3 regions of the Serratia sp. BNK-23 genome follow, and region 2 is predicted to be linked to each of the others. Evidence: predicted binding sites of a transcription regulator. Region 2 holds the regulator's gene; each other region holds the start of a gene.
The links. Region 2 encodes sigma-54, which starts transcription at its own class of promoters, with help from an activator protein. Its sites were predicted from a motif close to GTTGGCACANNTTTCGCTNT; they were not measured.

Region 1 (5,353 bases), 1.1 Mb from region 2:
CTCGATCGTCGACAGCAAAGCGGCGCTGGCCAACGTCAAAGACGGCGACTTCGGCAACGCCTGGCTGAAGATGCACTCCGCCGGCAGCGGCCCGTTCAAGATGCGCGTCTATCAGCCGCATCAGGCGATCGTGCTGGACGCCAATCCCGCCACGCCGGGCGACAAGCCGCAGCTGAAAAACATCATCATTAAAAACGTGCCGGATCCGGCTACCCGCCGCCTGCTGCTCCAGCAGGGCGACGCCGATATCGCCCGCGAACTGGGCGCCGACCAGACCGATACGCTGAAGAATCAGCCCGGCGTCAAGGTGCTGGAGATCCCGTCCGCCGAACAAAACTACCTGGTGTTCAACGCCGGCAACGGCGCCAATCCGCTGCTGAACAACCCGGCCTTCTGGGAGGCGGCGCGCTACCTGGTGGATTATCAAGGCATCACGAAGGATCTGCTGAAGGGACAATACTTCGTGCACCAGAGCTTCCTGCCGGTCGGGCTGCCGGGCGCGCTGGAGACCAACCCGTTCAGCTACGATCCGGCCAAGGCGAAAGCCATCCTGGCCAAGGCGGGCATCACCCACGCCGCCTTTACGCTGGACGTGGAGAACAAACCGCCGTTCATCACCATCGCGCAGGCGCTGCAGGGCAGCTTCGCCGCCGCCGGCGTGAAGATCGAGCTGCTGCCGGCCGCGGGCAGCCAGGTTTACTCCCGCGTGCGCGCCAGGCAGCATCAGGCGGCGATCCGCCTGTGGATCCCGGATTACTTCGACGCCCACTCCAACGCCAGCGCCTTCGCCTACAACGACGGCAAGAGCAGCACGGTGGCCGGGCTGAACGGCTGGCAGATCCCGCAGTTGAATAAGCAGACGCTGGCGGCGCTGGCCGAAGCCGATCCGGCCAAGCGCCGCGCGCTGTACACCGCCATGCAGCAGGAGCTGCAGCGCAGTTCGCCGTACGTGTTTATCGATCAGGCCAAAACCGAAGTGGTGCTGCGCGACAACGTCAAAGGCTATCAACAAGGGCTGAACGCCGACATGGTCTACTACGATCGCGTCAGCAAATAGCCGGCGGGCGGCCATCGCCGGCCAATCGATTGCGGGGCGGCAAAAAACGGCGTTTTAACGCTTGCAGTGGCAAAAAGCGCGAGTATAATGCGCCACAATTTGCCAGGAGAAAGCATGAAAAACGACGTTTGTTTTGTTAGCCGCAATCGACAAAACCGACTGCCTATCGGCGGCCAGCTGCCGTTGTTTCTCCTGTTGCTAAACCGATCGTTTCAAGCCCCTCATTGAGGGGCTTTTTTTTGCCTTGAGAATATCCCAAAGTCCCGCGCCACGGGCACGCGTCGAGGAGGAGTGAAAAATGGCCAACCCGCTGTATCACAAACACATCATCTCTATTAACGATCTCAGCCGCGAGGATCTGGAGCTGGTGCTGCGCACCGCCGCCGGTCTGAAAGCCAACCCGCAGCCGGAACTGTTGAAACACAAGGTGATCGCCAGCTGCTTCTTTGAAGCCTCGACCCGTACCCGCCTGTCGTTCGAAACCTCGATGCACCGCCTCGGCGCCTCGGTGGTCGGTTTCGCCGACGGCAGCAACACCTCGCTCGGCAAGAAAGGCGAAACCCTGGCCGACACCATCTCGGTGATCAGCACCTACGTGGATGCCATCGTGATGCGCCATCCGCAGGAAGGCGCGGCGCGCATGGCCTCGGAGTTCTCCGGCAACGTGCCGGTGCTCAATGCCGGCGATGGCGCCAACCAGCACCCGACCCAAACCCTGCTGGATCTGTTCACCATCCAGGAAACCCAGGGCCGCCTGAGCAACCTCAGCATCGCCATGGTCGGCGACCTGAAGTACGGCCGCACCGTGCACTCGCTCACTCAGGCGCTGGCCAAGTTCGAAGGCAACCGCTTCTACTTCATCGCCCCGGACGCGCTGGCGATGCCGGCCTACATCCTGAAAATGCTGGACGAGAAAGGCATCGAGTACAGCCTGCACGGCAGCATTGAAGAAGTGGTGCCGGAGCTGGATATTCTCTACATGACCCGGGTGCAGAAAGAGCGCCTCGATCCGTCCGAGTACGCCAACGTGAAGGCGCAGTTCGTGCTGCGCGCCGCGGATCTGGCCGGCGCGCGCGCCAACCTCAAGGTGCTGCACCCGCTGCCGCGCATCGACGAGATCGCCACCGACGTGGATAAAACGCCGCACGCTTACTACTTCCAGCAGGCGGGCAACGGCATCTTCGCCCGCCAGGCGCTGCTGGCGCTGGTGCTCAACGCAGATTTGGCTCTTTAAGGGGGAACCGCCATGACTCACGACAACAAACTGCAGGTCGAAGCGATCAAATGCGGCACGGTGATCGACCACATTCCGGCGCAGATCGGTTTCAAACTGCTGACGCTGTTCAAGCTGACCGCCACCGACCAGCGCATCACCATCGGCCTGAACCTGCCTTCCAACGAGCTGGGCCGCAAGGATCTGATCAAGATCGAGAACACCTTCCTGACCGAGCAGCAGGCCAACCAGCTGGCGATGTACGCGCCGAAGGCCACGGTGAACCGCATCGACAACTATGAAGTGGTGCGCAAACTGACCCTTAGCCTGCCGGACCACATCGACGGCGTGCTGACCTGCCCGAATGGCAACTGCATCAGCCGCAGCGAGCCAGTGGCGTCGAGCTTCAGCGTCAAATCGCGCGGCGGCGAAGTGCACCTGAAGTGCCGCTACTGCGAAAAAGAGTTCGAGCACCAGGTGGTGCTGCAGGCCGACTAAGCCCGGTATGGGCGCCGGGAGATGGCGCTGTTATTCTCCCGGTGACGCCCTATAATGGGATTTCTGGATAGAACAATCCTCGTTTATCAGGAGAAAACATGTCACGTAACATCAGCACTGAACTCGCCCCGGCAGCCATTGGTCCTTACGTGCAGGGCGTTGATCTGGGCAGCATGATCATCACTTCCGGCCAAATCCCGGTCGATCCGAAAACCGGCGCCGTCGCCGACGACGTGGCCGCTCAGGCGCGCCAGTCGCTGGAAAACGTCAAGGCGATCGTCGAAGCCGCCGGCCTGAGCGTTGCCGACATCGTGAAAACCACCGTGTTCGTGAAAGACCTGAACGACTTCGCCACCGTCAACGCCGCGTACGAAGCCTTCTTCACCGAGCACAGCGCGCCGTTCCCGGCCCGCTCCTGCGTGGAAGTGGCGCGTCTGCCGAAAGACGTGAAGATCGAAATCGAAGCCATCGCCGTGCGTCGTTAATCGACGCGCACGCGAATGACGGCCAGTGCAGACTGGCCGTTTTTATTTCTGCTCTGCCCCGACAGCCTGCCGTCCCTGCGCCTTCAGCGCTCACCGCCACCGCCATTTCGCCCTATATTAAGGCGTCGCTAGGCCGCACCTGCACCGCAAACGGGCGTTTTTCATCGCGGCAGCCCCGCTCTGCGCCATTTTCGCCCGTTATCGCCTTGGCACGTTTTATGCTCGATTGATTGACAGCCTGCAATGTCGACGAGGTGACGATGCTGAATATCAATCTTTCCGCTTCACCGTTTTTTGATGAGATGCTTCTGGCTGAGGGAAAACACCGTGGCCACTACGACGCCTACTGGCAATGGCTGCAGCAGGCCGATCACCAGGCCGTGCAACGCAAGCGGGAAGAGGCTGCGCTGCTGTTTCACCGGGTGGGCATCACCTTCAACGTCTACGGCGACGATGACGGCGCCGAGCGGTTGATCCCGTTCGACAGCGTGCCGCGCATTATTCCGGCCGCCGAATGGGCGATGCTCGATCGCGGCATTCGCCAGCGCGTACAGGCGCTCAACGCTTTCCTGCACGACATTTACCACCAGCAGCATATTCTGAAGGCCGGCCTCATTCCGGCAGAACAGGTGCTGGCCAACGATCAGTATCAACCCTGTATGCAAGGTGTTGATCTGCATCGCGATATCTATGCGCATATCGTCGGCGTGGACATGGTCCGCAACAGCGACGGCCAATACTACGTGCTGGAAGATAACTTGCGCACCCCGTCCGGCGTCTCTTACATGCTGGAAAACCGCAAAATGATGATGCGTCTGTATCCGGAACTGTTCGCCCGGCAACGCATCGCGCCGGTGGAGCGCTACCCGTCGCACCTGCTGCAAACGCTGCGCGAAAGCTCGCCCATCAACGATCCCACCGTGGTGGTGCTGACGCCGGGCCGCTTCAACAGCGCCTATTTTGAGCACAGTTTCCTGGCGCAGCAGATGGGGGTGGAGCTGGTCGAAAGCGCCGATCTGTTCGTCAAGGACGGCGCGGTGTTCATGCGCACCACCGCCGGGCCGTGCAAAGTGGACGTGATCTATCGTCGGGTGGACGACGCCTTCCTCGATCCGCTGGCGTTTCGGCCGGACTCGATGCTCGGCGTACCGGGGCTGCTGTCGGTGTATCGCGCCGGCAATGTGGTGCTGGCCAACGCCATCGGCACCGGCGTGGCCGACGACAAATCGATCTACCCCTACGTGCCGGATATGGTGCGCTTCTACCTGCAAGAGGAACCGATCCTCAACAACGTGCCAACCTGGCAGTGCCGACATAAAAACGAACTGTCGTATGTGCTGGCCAACCTCGAACAGATGGTCGTGAAAGAGGTGCACGGCGCCGGCGGCTACGGCATGTTGATCGGCCCTACGGCGAGCAAGGACGAGCTCGCCCGCTTCCGCGCTCTGCTGCTGGCTCGCCCGCAGAATTACATTGCGCAAAACACGCTGGCGCTGTCCACCTGCCCGACCTTCGTCAACGACGGTCTGGCGCCGCGGCATATCGATCTGCGGCCGTTCGCCCTCAGCGGCGCGGAGATCCGCCTGGTGCCCGGCGGCCTGACCCGGGTGGCGTTGGCGGAAGGTTCGCTGGTGGTGAACTCGTCGCAGGGCGGCGGCACCAAGGACACCTGGGTATTGGAGGACGACCTATGCTGAGCCGCACCGCCAGTGAACTCTATTGGATGGCCCGCTATCTGGAGCGGGCGGAAAGCATCGCCCGGGTGCTGGACGTCACCAACAAGCTGTCGATGATGCCGATCCGCGACGGCGGCGATCAGGATCTGCAGGTGCCGCTCAATCTGACCGGCACCGGCCAGCTGTATGCCGCCGCCTACCCGGAATTGACGATGCCCAATCTGGTCAGTTTCTTCGCGCTCGACAACCGCAACCACAGCAGCATCTTCAGCTGCCTGCAAATGGGCTGGAACAACGCCCACGCGGTGCGCGGCAGCCTGTCGTCCGAAGTCTGGGAGTGCATCAACGCCACCTGGATAGAGATGAAACTGATCCGCCGCCAGGGCATCGGCTCGGTGGGTGCCGATGCCTTCTTCGACTGGGT
Region 2 (5,353 bases):
CGGTCGCTTCGACTTCGATATGCCGGCCCTGGGCGGAGTCCAGCATCAGCAGCGCGATGACGCTGCTGGCTTCGGCTTCGGTGCCGCTTTCGTTGCGCAGCATCACTTCGGCGTCGAAGCTTTGCACCAGTTCGAACAGTTTCATCGCCGGGCGCGCGTGCATGCCCAGCTTGTTTTTGATTTCAACCGTCTGTTTGACCGTCATTGTTTGCGCTTTTCCAGCGTGCGGTGGCGCGACTGCACGTTCTTGCCGCGCGAGCGGAAGTAATCGGCCAGCTGTTCCGCCACGTACACCGAACGGTGCTTGCCGCCGGTACAGCCGATGGCGACCGTCAGGTAGCTGCGGTTGTTGGTTTCCAGCATCGGCAGCCACTGTTCCAGATAGCTGCGGGTCTGGTAGATGAAGTTGTGCACTTCGGTATGGCGATCGAGGAACGACGCCACCGGTTTGTCCAGGCCGGTCATCGGCCGCAGCTTCGGATCCCAGTGCGGGTTCGGCAGGAAGCGCACGTCGAACACGTAGTCGGCGTCGATCGGGATACCGTGTTTGAAGCCGAAGGATTCGAACACCATGGTCAGTTCGCGCTCGCGCTTGCCCAGCAGGCGGGTGCGCAGCATTTCGGCCAGTTCGTGCACCGACATTTCCGAGGTGTCGATAATCAGGTCCGCCCGCGAGCGCAGCGGTTCGAGCAGATCGCTCTCTTCGTCGATGGCGCTTTCCAGCGACAGGTTTTTGCTGGAGAGCGGGTGCAGGCGGCGGGTGTCGCTGTAACGGCGGATCAGCGTGTTGCGATCGGCGTCGAGGAACAGCAACTGCGGCGAGAAGCTGTCCGGCAGCTGAGTCATCGCGTATTCGAACACTTCCGGTGATTCAGGCATGTTGCGCACGTCGATGCTGACTGCTGCGGAGATATTGCGTTCCGCCAGCGTATTGGCGAGCTGCGGCAGCAGCACTACCGGCAGGTTGTCAACGCAGTAAAAACCCATGTCTTCCAGCGCCCGCAAGGCGACGGATTTTCCGGAACCGGAACGGCCGCTGACAATCATCAGCACCATGTGGCAACTCCCCTGGCATCGCGGCGGCGTTCATCGCCACCGTTAAACTTTGTTATTCCGGCCGTGGCCGGATCCATCATCATAAAACAGTATCGTTATCCGGGCTGGAAGTCACGCCGGCCGGGCATCACTCGGTGATGATTTGGTAAAGTTCTTCGTCGCTCTGCGCGGCGCGCAGGCGGCGGCATACGGTTTTGTCGGCCAGGCGTTTGGCGACCAGCGACAGCGTATGCAAATGGGTTTTGCACTGATCGGCAGGCACCAGCAGCGCGAACAGCAGGTCGACCGGCTGGTTGTCGATAGCGTCGAAAGCGATGGGTTGGTCGAGACGGATAAACACGCCAACGGCCCGCAGTGTGTCCTCTTCCAGTTTGCCGTGGGGAATGGCGATACCGTTGCCGATACCGGTGCTGCCCATGCGCTCCCGGGTGAGAACCGCGTCAAACACCACCTGCGAAGGCAGATTGAGCTGTTTGGCGGCCAGTTCGCTGATAATTTCCAAAGCCCGCTTCTTGCTGGTGCAGTGTACCGAGCTTTTGGTGCACTCGATGTTTAACACCGAGCTTAATTGCATATATTCGTTGTTCATCTCATCTTCACTTAAAACCGCGCCGCCGGGCGAACCCGGCAAGGCGGTTTTTCGTCGGTTTTAACCCTGATTACCGTTCGGCGCGTCACCCATGCGGGTCACGCGCCGAAGGGTGAGGCGGCGACGGATGCCGCCTCATGGAATGGGTTAGGGTGTCAGTGTTGCTTCAATTTGTCTTTATGTTTGTTCAATTGACGTGCCAATTTGTCGATCAGCGTATCAATTGCGGCATACATATTCTCGTCTTCCGAGGTGGCGTGCAACTCGCCTCCATTCACGTGCACCGTTGCTTCCGCAATTTGCTGCACTTTTTCCACACTTAATACAACATACACCTGATTGATGCGATCAAAATACTGTTCGAGTTTGGCGAACTTGTTGTTCACGAACTCGCGCAACGGATCGGTGATTTCGATGTGGTGTCCGGTAATGTTGAGCTGCATAGTGTCTTCCTTCTCAATAGAGGTCAAACCAACTGTTTACGCTGGTTCGACGGCGGGATGGACAAAGACTCTCGGTACTTGGCGACGGTGCGCCGCGCCACGATGATCCCCTGATCGGCGAGCAGGGTGGCCAGCTTGCTGTCGCTGAGTGGTTTGGCGGGGTTTTCCGCCGCAATCAATTTCTTCACCAACGCGCGGATCGCCGTCGAGGAGGCTTCGCCGCCGCTGTCGGTATTCACGTGGCTGGAGAAGAAATATTTCAATTCGAAAATGCCGCGCGGGCTGTGCAGAAACTTCTGCGTGGTGACGCGCGAGATCGTCGATTCATGCATCTCCACGGCCTGGGCGATATCCGCCAGCACCATGGGTTTCATAAACTCTTCGCCTTGCTCGAAGAACGCCTGCTGTTGATCGACGATGCAGCGGGTGACCTTCAGCAGCGTCTCATTGCGGCTCTCCAGGCTTTTAATCAGCCACTTGGCTTCCTGCAGGTTGCTGCGGATGAACTGGCCGTCGGCTTCGCTGCGGGCGCTGTTGCCCAGCGCGGCGTATTGCTGATTGATCTTCAAACGCGGCACGCTGTCGCCGTTGAGCTCGACCGTCCATTTGTTCTGCGTCTTGCGCACCAGCACGTCCGGAATCACGTATTCCGATTCGCCGGTATTGATCGACTGCCCCGGGCGCGGATCGAGCGACTGAATCAGCAGCATCGCTTCTTTCAGTGTATCTTCTTTTAGCCGGGTTGATCGCATCAGGCTGCGAAAGTCGTGGTTGGCCAGCAGATCCAGATGGTCGCTGATGATCAGCCGCGCTTCGGCCAGGTAAGGGGTGTCTTTGGCGTATTGGGAGAGCTGCACCAGCAGGCAATCGCGCAGATCGCGCGCGGCGACGCCGATCGGATCGAAACGTTGCACGCGCTTCAACACCGCCTCGACTTCCTCGAGGGTCACGTTTTCGTCGCCCAGGCTTTCCAGAATGTCTTCCAGCGGCACGGTGAGATAGCCGGTGTCGTCCACCGCGTCGACGATGGAGGTGGCGATGGCGGCGTCGGTATCGGAAAACGGCGTCAGATCCACCTGCCACATCAGGTAATCCTGCAGCGTTTGGGTGGTCTCGCCCTGATAGACCGGCAGCTCGTCGTCGCTGTAGTCGGTGCCGGTGCCGGACGGCGTGCCGGCGGTGTAGATCTCATCCCAGGTGGCGTCCAGCGGCAGCTCTTCCGGCATGTCTTTCTGTTCCAGCGCCTCGCGGGTATCGAGCCCCTCGGTCTCCTGGGTTTCTTTGGCGTCGATTTCGTCGTGCAGATCGGTCTGTTCAAGCAGCGGATTGCTCTCCAGCGCCAGCTGGATCTCTTGCTGAAGCTCAAGCGTGGACAACTGCAGCAGGCGGATCGCCTGCTGGAGCTGAGGAGTCATGGCCAGCTGTTGACTGAGCCTGAGTTGCAAACCTTGCTTCATAGTTTTCTGTCTACTTCCGTTAACGGTGTCGCCCCGCAGGGCGCGCCGGCGCTTAGAGGCGGAACTCTTCGCCCAGATAAACGCGTTTAACCTGCTCGTCGGCCAGAATAGCATCCGGCGTGCCGTGGGCAATCAGTTTGCCCTGGCTGACGATGTAGGCGCGTTCACATACGTCCAGCGTCTCGCGCACGTTGTGGTCGGTGATCAGCACGCCCAGGCCGCTGTCACGCAGGTGCTCGATGATTTTTTTGATGTCGATAACGGAAATCGGATCCACCCCGGCGAAGGGTTCGTCCAGCAGAATGAATTTCGGGTTGGCCGCCAGCGCGCGGGCGATTTCGACGCGGCGGCGTTCACCGCCGGACAACGCCTGGCCAAGGCTGTCGCGCAGATGGGAGATATGGAACTCTTCCATCAGCTCCTTGGCACGGTCTTCGCGCTGTTCGCTGGTGAGGTCGGGACGGATCTCCAGCACCGCCATCAGGTTGTCGTACACGCTCAGGCGGCGGAAGATCGACGCTTCCTGCGGCAGGTAACCAATACCGCGGCGCGCGCGGGCGTGCAGCGGCAGCAGGCTGATGTCTTCTTCGTCGATCACGATGCGCCCGGCGTCGCGCGGCACGATGCCGACCACCATGTAGAAGGTGGTGGTTTTACCTGCACCGTTCGGGCCGAGCAGGCCGACGATCTCGCCGGATTTCACTTTCAGGCTGACGTCTTCGACAACTTTACGGCCCTTGTAGGCTTTCGCCAGGTTTTCTGCGATGAGTGTTGCCATAAGTGATTAGTTACTCTTTTTTTGCTCGTTTTTGTCTTGCAACTGCGACGGTACCAGAACCGTTGTCACGCGTTTGCCTTTATCGCTAAACGCCTGCATTTGCTGCTGTTGCACCAGATAGGTGATGCGATCGCCTTTCACGTTGCTGTCGAGCTGCTCCAGATAGGCGTTGCCCGTCAGGGTCACCAGCTGGGTCGCCACGTCGTAACGCACTTTCTGCGCGTGGCCTTTGACCGGCTTGCCGCTGTCCTGCATCTGGTAGAAGGTTACCGGGTTGCCGAACGCTTCAATATAGGTCTTATTCTGATCTCCGCCCGGGCGGGTGACTACCACCTTGTCTGCGCGAATATCGATGGTGCCCTGTTTGATCACCACGTTGTCGGTGAAGGTGCTGACGTTGCTTTGCATGTCCAACGACTGCTTGAGCGAGTCGATGCTGACCGGCTGGCTGGAGTCGGATTTCAGCGCCAGAGCGGGGGCGCTGGCGGCCAAAACTAAGCTGCCGAGCAACAGGTTACGGAGTTGGTTTTTGGTTCTGAATTTCATAGTTGGTCTTAACCTTATCAATCAGCTCAGCGGTTTTGGTCCGCAGGTTCCCACGCATTTTCATGCCGTTAGAGGTAAAATTGGTCCCGTAAAGCGTGACTTCGTCATCGGAGGTGACGTCCTGGGTGACCAGGTTTACCTGAGCGTTGTCCGTCTTAATTTTTTCCAGCTGCGAGGTGGTGGTCAGGCTGTTCACCTCGACGTGACCATACAGATACAGCATTCGGTCTTTAGTCAGTTTGGCGCGATCGGCGCGAACTGACCAGGTGGCCACCGCATTCTCATCGAACAGCGTCATCACCGGCTGGGTGAACCAGCTCAGCTCGCCGGCGGTGTAATACTTCGCGTCTTCCGCCACCAGTTTGTAATTCAGTTTACCGGCCGGGTTGTACACCACGGTGACCGTGTGCTGGCTCTGGTAGGTCGGATCCTGATCGTTGACCGGGCCAGGGGCCGTGTCGTCGCTGAAGTCCGTCATGTTCCA
Region 3 (5,353 bases), 1.7 Mb from region 2:
GCTGGATGGTAGTGAACGGTTCGCTGACGCTCGGGCAACTGACCAGCTTTGTGATGTACCTCGGCCTGATGATCTGGCCAATGCTGGCGCTGGCCTGGATGTTCAATATCGTCGAGCGCGGCAGCGCGGCCTACAGCCGCATCCGCAGCCTGCTCGACGAGGCGCCGGCGGTGCAGGATGGCCCGCAGGCGTTGCCGGCCGGGCGCGGCGTGCTGGAGGTGGATATCCGCGCGTTCCACTACCCGGAAAACCCGCATCCGGCGCTGCACGATGTGGCGCTGACGCTGAAACCAGGGCAAATGCTGGGGCTATGCGGGCCGACCGGGGCCGGCAAATCGACGCTGCTGTCGCTGATCCAGCGCCAGTTCGACGTCGATCAAGGGCAGATCCGCTATCACGGCCTGCCGTTGCCGCAGGTCAAACTCGACGACTGGCGTTCGCGGCTGTCGGTGGTGAGCCAAACGCCGTTCCTGTTCTCCGATACCGTGGCGAACAACATCGCGCTGGGCCAGCCGGGGGCGACGCAGGCGCAGATTGAACAGGCGGCGCGGCTGGCCAGCGTCCATGAGGACATTCTGCGGCTGCCGCAGGGCTATGACACCGAAGTGGGCGAACGCGGCGTGATGCTGTCGGGCGGGCAGAAACAGCGCATCTCCATCGCGCGCGCGCTGCTGCTGGATGCGGAGATCCTGATCCTCGACGATGCGCTATCGGCGGTGGATGGCCGTACCGAACACCAGATCCTGCACAACCTGCGTAGCTGGGGGCAAGATCGCACGGTGATCATCAGCGCACACCGGCTGTCGGCATTAACCGAGGCCAGCGAAATCCTGGTGATGCAGCACGGCGGCGTGGCGCAGCGCGGCGATCCGGCGGCGCTGGCGGCGCAGCCGGGCTGGTATCGCGATATGTACCGCTATCAGCAGCTGGAAGCGGCGCTGGACGAAGCGCCGGAAAACGGCGAGGAGGCGTTGGCCGATGAATAAAGTGCAAAAGCTGTGGCCGACGCTGAAGCGCCTGCTGGCCTACGGTTCGCCGTACCGCAAACCGCTGGGGGTGGCGGTGCTGATGCTGTGGGTGGCGGCGGCGGCGGAAGTCGCCGGGCCGATCCTGGTGAGCTATTTTATCGATAATTACGTCGCCAAAGGGCAACTGCCGCTGATGATCGTCGGCGGGCTGGCGGCGGCCTACATTCTGCTGGAGCTGCTGGCGGCGGCGCTGCACTACTTCCAGGCGCTGCTGTTCAACCAGGCGGCGGTAGGCGTGGTGCAGCGGCTGCGCACCGACGTGATGGACGCCGCGCTGCGCCAGCCGCTCAGCGCCTTCGACACGCAACCGGTCGGGCAATTGATCTCGCGCGTCACCAACGACACCGAAGTGATCAAGGACCTGTACGTGATGGTGGTCTCCACGGTGCTGAAAAGCGCCGCGCTGATCGGCGCCATGCTGGTGGCGATGTTCAGCCTCGACTGGCGCATGGCGCTGGTGGCTATCTGCATCTTCCCGGCGGTGTTCGTGGTGATGGGCATCTATCAATATTACAGCACGCCGATTGTGCGCCGGGTGCGCAGTTATCTGGCGGACATCAACGACGGCTTCAACGAAGTGATCAACGGCATGGGCGTGATCCAGCAATTCCGCCAGCAGGTGCGCTTCGGCGAGCGCATGAGCGCCGCCAGCCAGTCGCACTATCTCGCGCGCATGCAGACGCTGCGGCTCGACGGTTTCCTGCTGCGGCCGCTGCTCAGCCTGTTTTCGGCGCTGGTGCTGTGCGGTTTGCTGATGTTGTTCGGCTTCAGCGGTGAAGGCGTGATTGGCGTCGGCGTACTCTATGCCTTCATCAACTACCTGGGGCGTTTGAACGAACCGTTGATCGAGCTGACGTCACAACAGTCGATCCTGCAGCAGGCGGTGGTGGCCGGCGAACGCATTTTCGAACTGATGGATCGCAGCCAGCAGAGTTACGGTACCGACGATAGTCCGTTGGCCGGCGGCCGCATCGACATCACCGATCTGAGCTTCGCTTACCGCGCGGACAAAAAGGTGCTGCAGCATATTTCTCTGTCGGTGCCGTCGCGCGGCTTCGTGGCGCTGGTCGGGCACACCGGCAGCGGCAAGAGCACCTTGGCCAACCTGCTGATGGGTTATTACCCGGTCAGCGAGGGAGAAGTGCGTCTCGATGGCCGCCCGATCTCCAGCTTGTCGCACCGCACGCTGCGCCAGGGCGTGGCGATGGTGCAGCAGGATCCGGTGGTGATCGCCGATTCGGTGCTGGCCAACGTCACGTTGGGGCGCAATATCGAGGAAGACGCCGTTTGGCGAGCGCTGGAAACGGTGCAGCTGGCGGATCTGGTGCGTGGCTTCCCGCAGGGTATTCACACCCGACTGGGGGAGCAGGGCAATAACCTGTCGGTTGGGCAGAAACAGCTGCTGGCGATGGCGCGGGTCTTGGTGCAGGCGCCGCAGATCCTGATCCTCGACGAGGCGACCGCCAATATCGACTCGGGCACCGAGCAGGCTATCCAGCGCGCGCTGCGTGCGATCCGCGAGCACACCACGCTGGTGGTGATCGCTCACCGCCTCTCGACGATCGTCGATGCCGATTCCATTCTGGTGTTGCATCGCGGCCAGGCGGTGGAGCAGGGCAACCATCAACAGCTGCTGGCGCAGCAGGGGCGCTACTACCAGATGTATCAGCTGCAGCTGGCGGGCGAGCAGTTGGCGGAAGCGGTGCGCGAGGAGAGCCAACCCGCCTGATCCCACGGGCCGCGATCGCGGCCCTTATTTTTCCCAACGCACCACAAGCAGGCAACTCCGCCAGGCTACGCCCCCTTTCTGCACTTTTTCGACGCGACACGCACCAAATCAGTGCGCATTATTTAACCCATTCAAGGTATCGGTACTGCGCCGCGCCGCGGCGGCGCCCGCGTGCCCGCTAATCCGCTGAATCGCCATGCAAAATAAAATTTGGCACAGCCCTTGCTACATATGACGCGTACCAGGGGTGAGTTTGGGCTTAATTCGTGGAGGGGCAATATGAAGCTGGTGACCGTGGTAATCAAACCGTTCAAGCTGGAGGACGTGCGCGAGGCCTTGTCCTCCGTGGGTATTCAGGGGTTGACCGTAACCGAAGTGAAGGGCTTTGGCCGCCAGAAGGGGCACGCCGAGCTGTATCGCGGCGCCGAATATAACGTCAATTTCCTGCCCAAGGTCAAAATCGATATCGCCATCGCCGACGATCAGTTGGATGAAGTGGTTGATGTGATTAGCAAAGCCGCCTACACCGGCAAAATCGGCGACGGCAAAATTTTCGTTGCCGAGTTGCAACGTGTGATCCGCATTCGCACCGGCGAAACCGACGAATCGGCACTGTAACCGCGAACTCAGTTAAGTGATGGGGATGGATTGATAATGAAAAGACTGTTATCCATGTTGGGCCTGAGTTCGGTAACCCTGGTTCCTTCTTTGGCCCTGGCCGCCCCGGCGGTCGCTGATAAGGCCGACAACGCCTTTATGATGATCTGCACCGCGTTGGTGCTGTTCATGACGCTGCCGGGCATCGCGCTGTTTTACGGTGGCTTGCTGCGCGGCAAAAACGTGCTGTCGATGCTGACGCAGGTCACCGTCACCTTCGCGCTGGTCTGCGTGCTGTGGGTGTTGTATGGCTATAGCCTGGCGTTCAGCGAGGGCAATGCGGTGTTCGGCGGGTTCGAAACGGCGATGCTGAAAGGCATCGGCATCGACAGCGTCACCGGCAGCATCAGCCAAATGATCCACGTCGCCTTCCAGGCCTCCTTCGCCTGTATCACCGTGGCGCTGGTGGTGGGTGGCTTCGCCGAACGCATTCGCTTCTCGGCGGTGCTGATCTTCGCGATCCTCTGGTTCACGCTGTCTTATCTGCCGATCGCGCACATGGTGTGGGGCGGCGGTTACCTGGCCGCCGACGGCGCCTTGGACTTCGCCGGCGGCACCGTGGTGCACATCAACGCCGCCAGCGCCGGGTTGATCGGCGCCTACCTGATTGGCAAGCGCGCCGGCTTCGGTAAAGAGGCCTTCAAACCGCACAACCTGCCGATGGTGTTTACCGGGGCGTCCATCCTGTATATCGGCTGGTTCGGCTTCAATGCCGGTTCCGCCAGCGCGGCCAACGGCATTGCGGCTCTGGCATTCCTCAACACCGTGGTTGCCACTGCGGGCGCCATTCTCTCCTGGACCTTCGCCGAGTGGGTGCTGCGCGGCAAGCCTTCATTGCTGGGCGCCTGCTCCGGCATGATCGCCGGGCTGGTAGCAGTGACGCCGGCGGCGGGCACCGTGGGCGTGGGCGGGGCGTTGATCATCGGTCTGGTGGGCGGCGTCGCCGGCCTGTGGGGCGTCGTGACGCTGAAAAAATGGCTGAAAGTGGACGACACCTGCGACGTGTTCGGTGTGCACGGGGTGTGCGGCATCGTCGGCTGCCTGTTGACCGGGGTGTTCACCGCCTCTTCACTGGGCGGCACCGGTTACGCCGAAGGGGTGACGATGGGCCATCAGGTCTGGATCCAACTGGTGAGCGTGCTGATCACGCTGGTGTGGTCGAGCGTCGCCGCCTTTATCGCCTTCAAGATCGCGGGCGCCATGGTTGGATTGAGAGTGCCGGAGGAGCAGGAACGCGAGGGGCTGGACGTCAACAGCCACGGCGAGAGCGCCTACAACCAGTAAGGCTCAAAGCAGGGCAGTGCGCTAAAGACTAAAATAATGATGAAGCCAAAAGGGGCGATGGAAACATCGCCCCTTTCTTTATGCTGCGGATCAGGCGTCGCGTTGGCGAATCACCCCTTCCTGCACGGTGGTGGCGACCAGTACGCCGTCGCGGGTATAAATCTGGCCGCGTACAAAGCCCCGTGCGCCGGAGGCAGAGGAGCTCTCCACCGCGTACAGCAGCCAGTCATCCATGCGGAACGGACGGTGGAACCACATTGAGTGGTCAATGGTAGCCACCTGCATGCCCGGCTCGAGGAAGCCGACGCCGTGCGGCTGCAGCGCCGTCGGCAGGAAGTTAAAGTCCGACGCGTAGCCCAGCAGATATTGGTGGATGCGCTGATCGTCCGGCATGCTGCCGTTGGCGCGGAACCACACGTAGCGATGCGGTTCTTCCACGCTGCCTTTCAGCGGGTTATGGAATTTCACCGGGCGCATTTCGATCGGCTTCTGGCCGATAAATTTTTCGCGCACTTTTTCCGGCAGCATATGCGCCAGCTTCTGGGCGATCTCTGACTCAGACAGCAGCCCTTCCGGCGGCGGCACGTCCGGCATCTGGTTCTGGTGCTCGAAACCTTCTTCCGGGCTCTGGAAGGAGGCGGTCATATAGAAGATA

Region 1: a site for sigma-54 is predicted at 3,459-3,478, ahead of ACMGF9_RS21260 (circularly permuted type 2 ATP-grasp protein). Genes of this name have one in related genera too.
Region 3: a site for sigma-54 is predicted at 2,967-2,986, ahead of glnK (P-II family nitrogen regulator). Genes of this name have one in related genera too.

What each region holds. Positions count from the first base shown of each region.
Region 1 is NZ_CP179900.1:4,462,591-4,467,943, forward strand. Features, by position in the region: gene ACMGF9_RS21240 (ABC transporter substrate-binding protein) at 1-1,057, shown strand, start outside; gene pyrB (aspartate carbamoyltransferase) at 1,356-2,291, shown strand; gene pyrI (aspartate carbamoyltransferase regulatory subunit) at 2,304-2,768, shown strand; gene ridA (2-iminobutanoate/2-iminopropanoate deaminase) at 2,867-3,253, shown strand; gene ACMGF9_RS21260 (circularly permuted type 2 ATP-grasp protein) at 3,514-4,950, shown strand; gene ACMGF9_RS21265 (alpha-E domain-containing protein) at 4,944-5,353, shown strand, end outside.
Region 2 is NZ_CP179900.1:427,774-433,126, forward strand. Features, by position in the region: gene npr (PTS phosphocarrier protein NPr) at 1-205, opposite strand, end outside; gene rapZ (RNase adapter RapZ) at 202-1,056, opposite strand; gene ptsN (PTS IIA-like nitrogen regulatory protein PtsN) at 1,184-1,645, opposite strand; gene hpf (ribosome hibernation promoting factor) at 1,801-2,088, opposite strand; gene rpoN (RNA polymerase factor sigma-54) at 2,112-3,545, opposite strand; gene lptB (LPS export ABC transporter ATP-binding protein) at 3,598-4,323, opposite strand; gene lptA (lipopolysaccharide ABC transporter substrate-binding protein LptA) at 4,330-4,869, opposite strand; gene lptC (LPS export ABC transporter periplasmic protein LptC) at 4,838-5,353, opposite strand, start outside.
Region 3 is NZ_CP179900.1:3,897,873-3,903,225, reverse strand. Features, by position in the region: gene smdA (multidrug efflux ABC transporter permease/ATP-binding subunit SmdA) at 1-986, shown strand, start outside; gene smdB (multidrug efflux ABC transporter permease/ATP-binding subunit SmdB) at 979-2,757, shown strand; gene glnK (P-II family nitrogen regulator) at 3,037-3,375, shown strand; gene amtB (ammonium transporter AmtB) at 3,412-4,698, shown strand; gene tesB (acyl-CoA thioesterase II) at 4,789-5,353, opposite strand, start outside.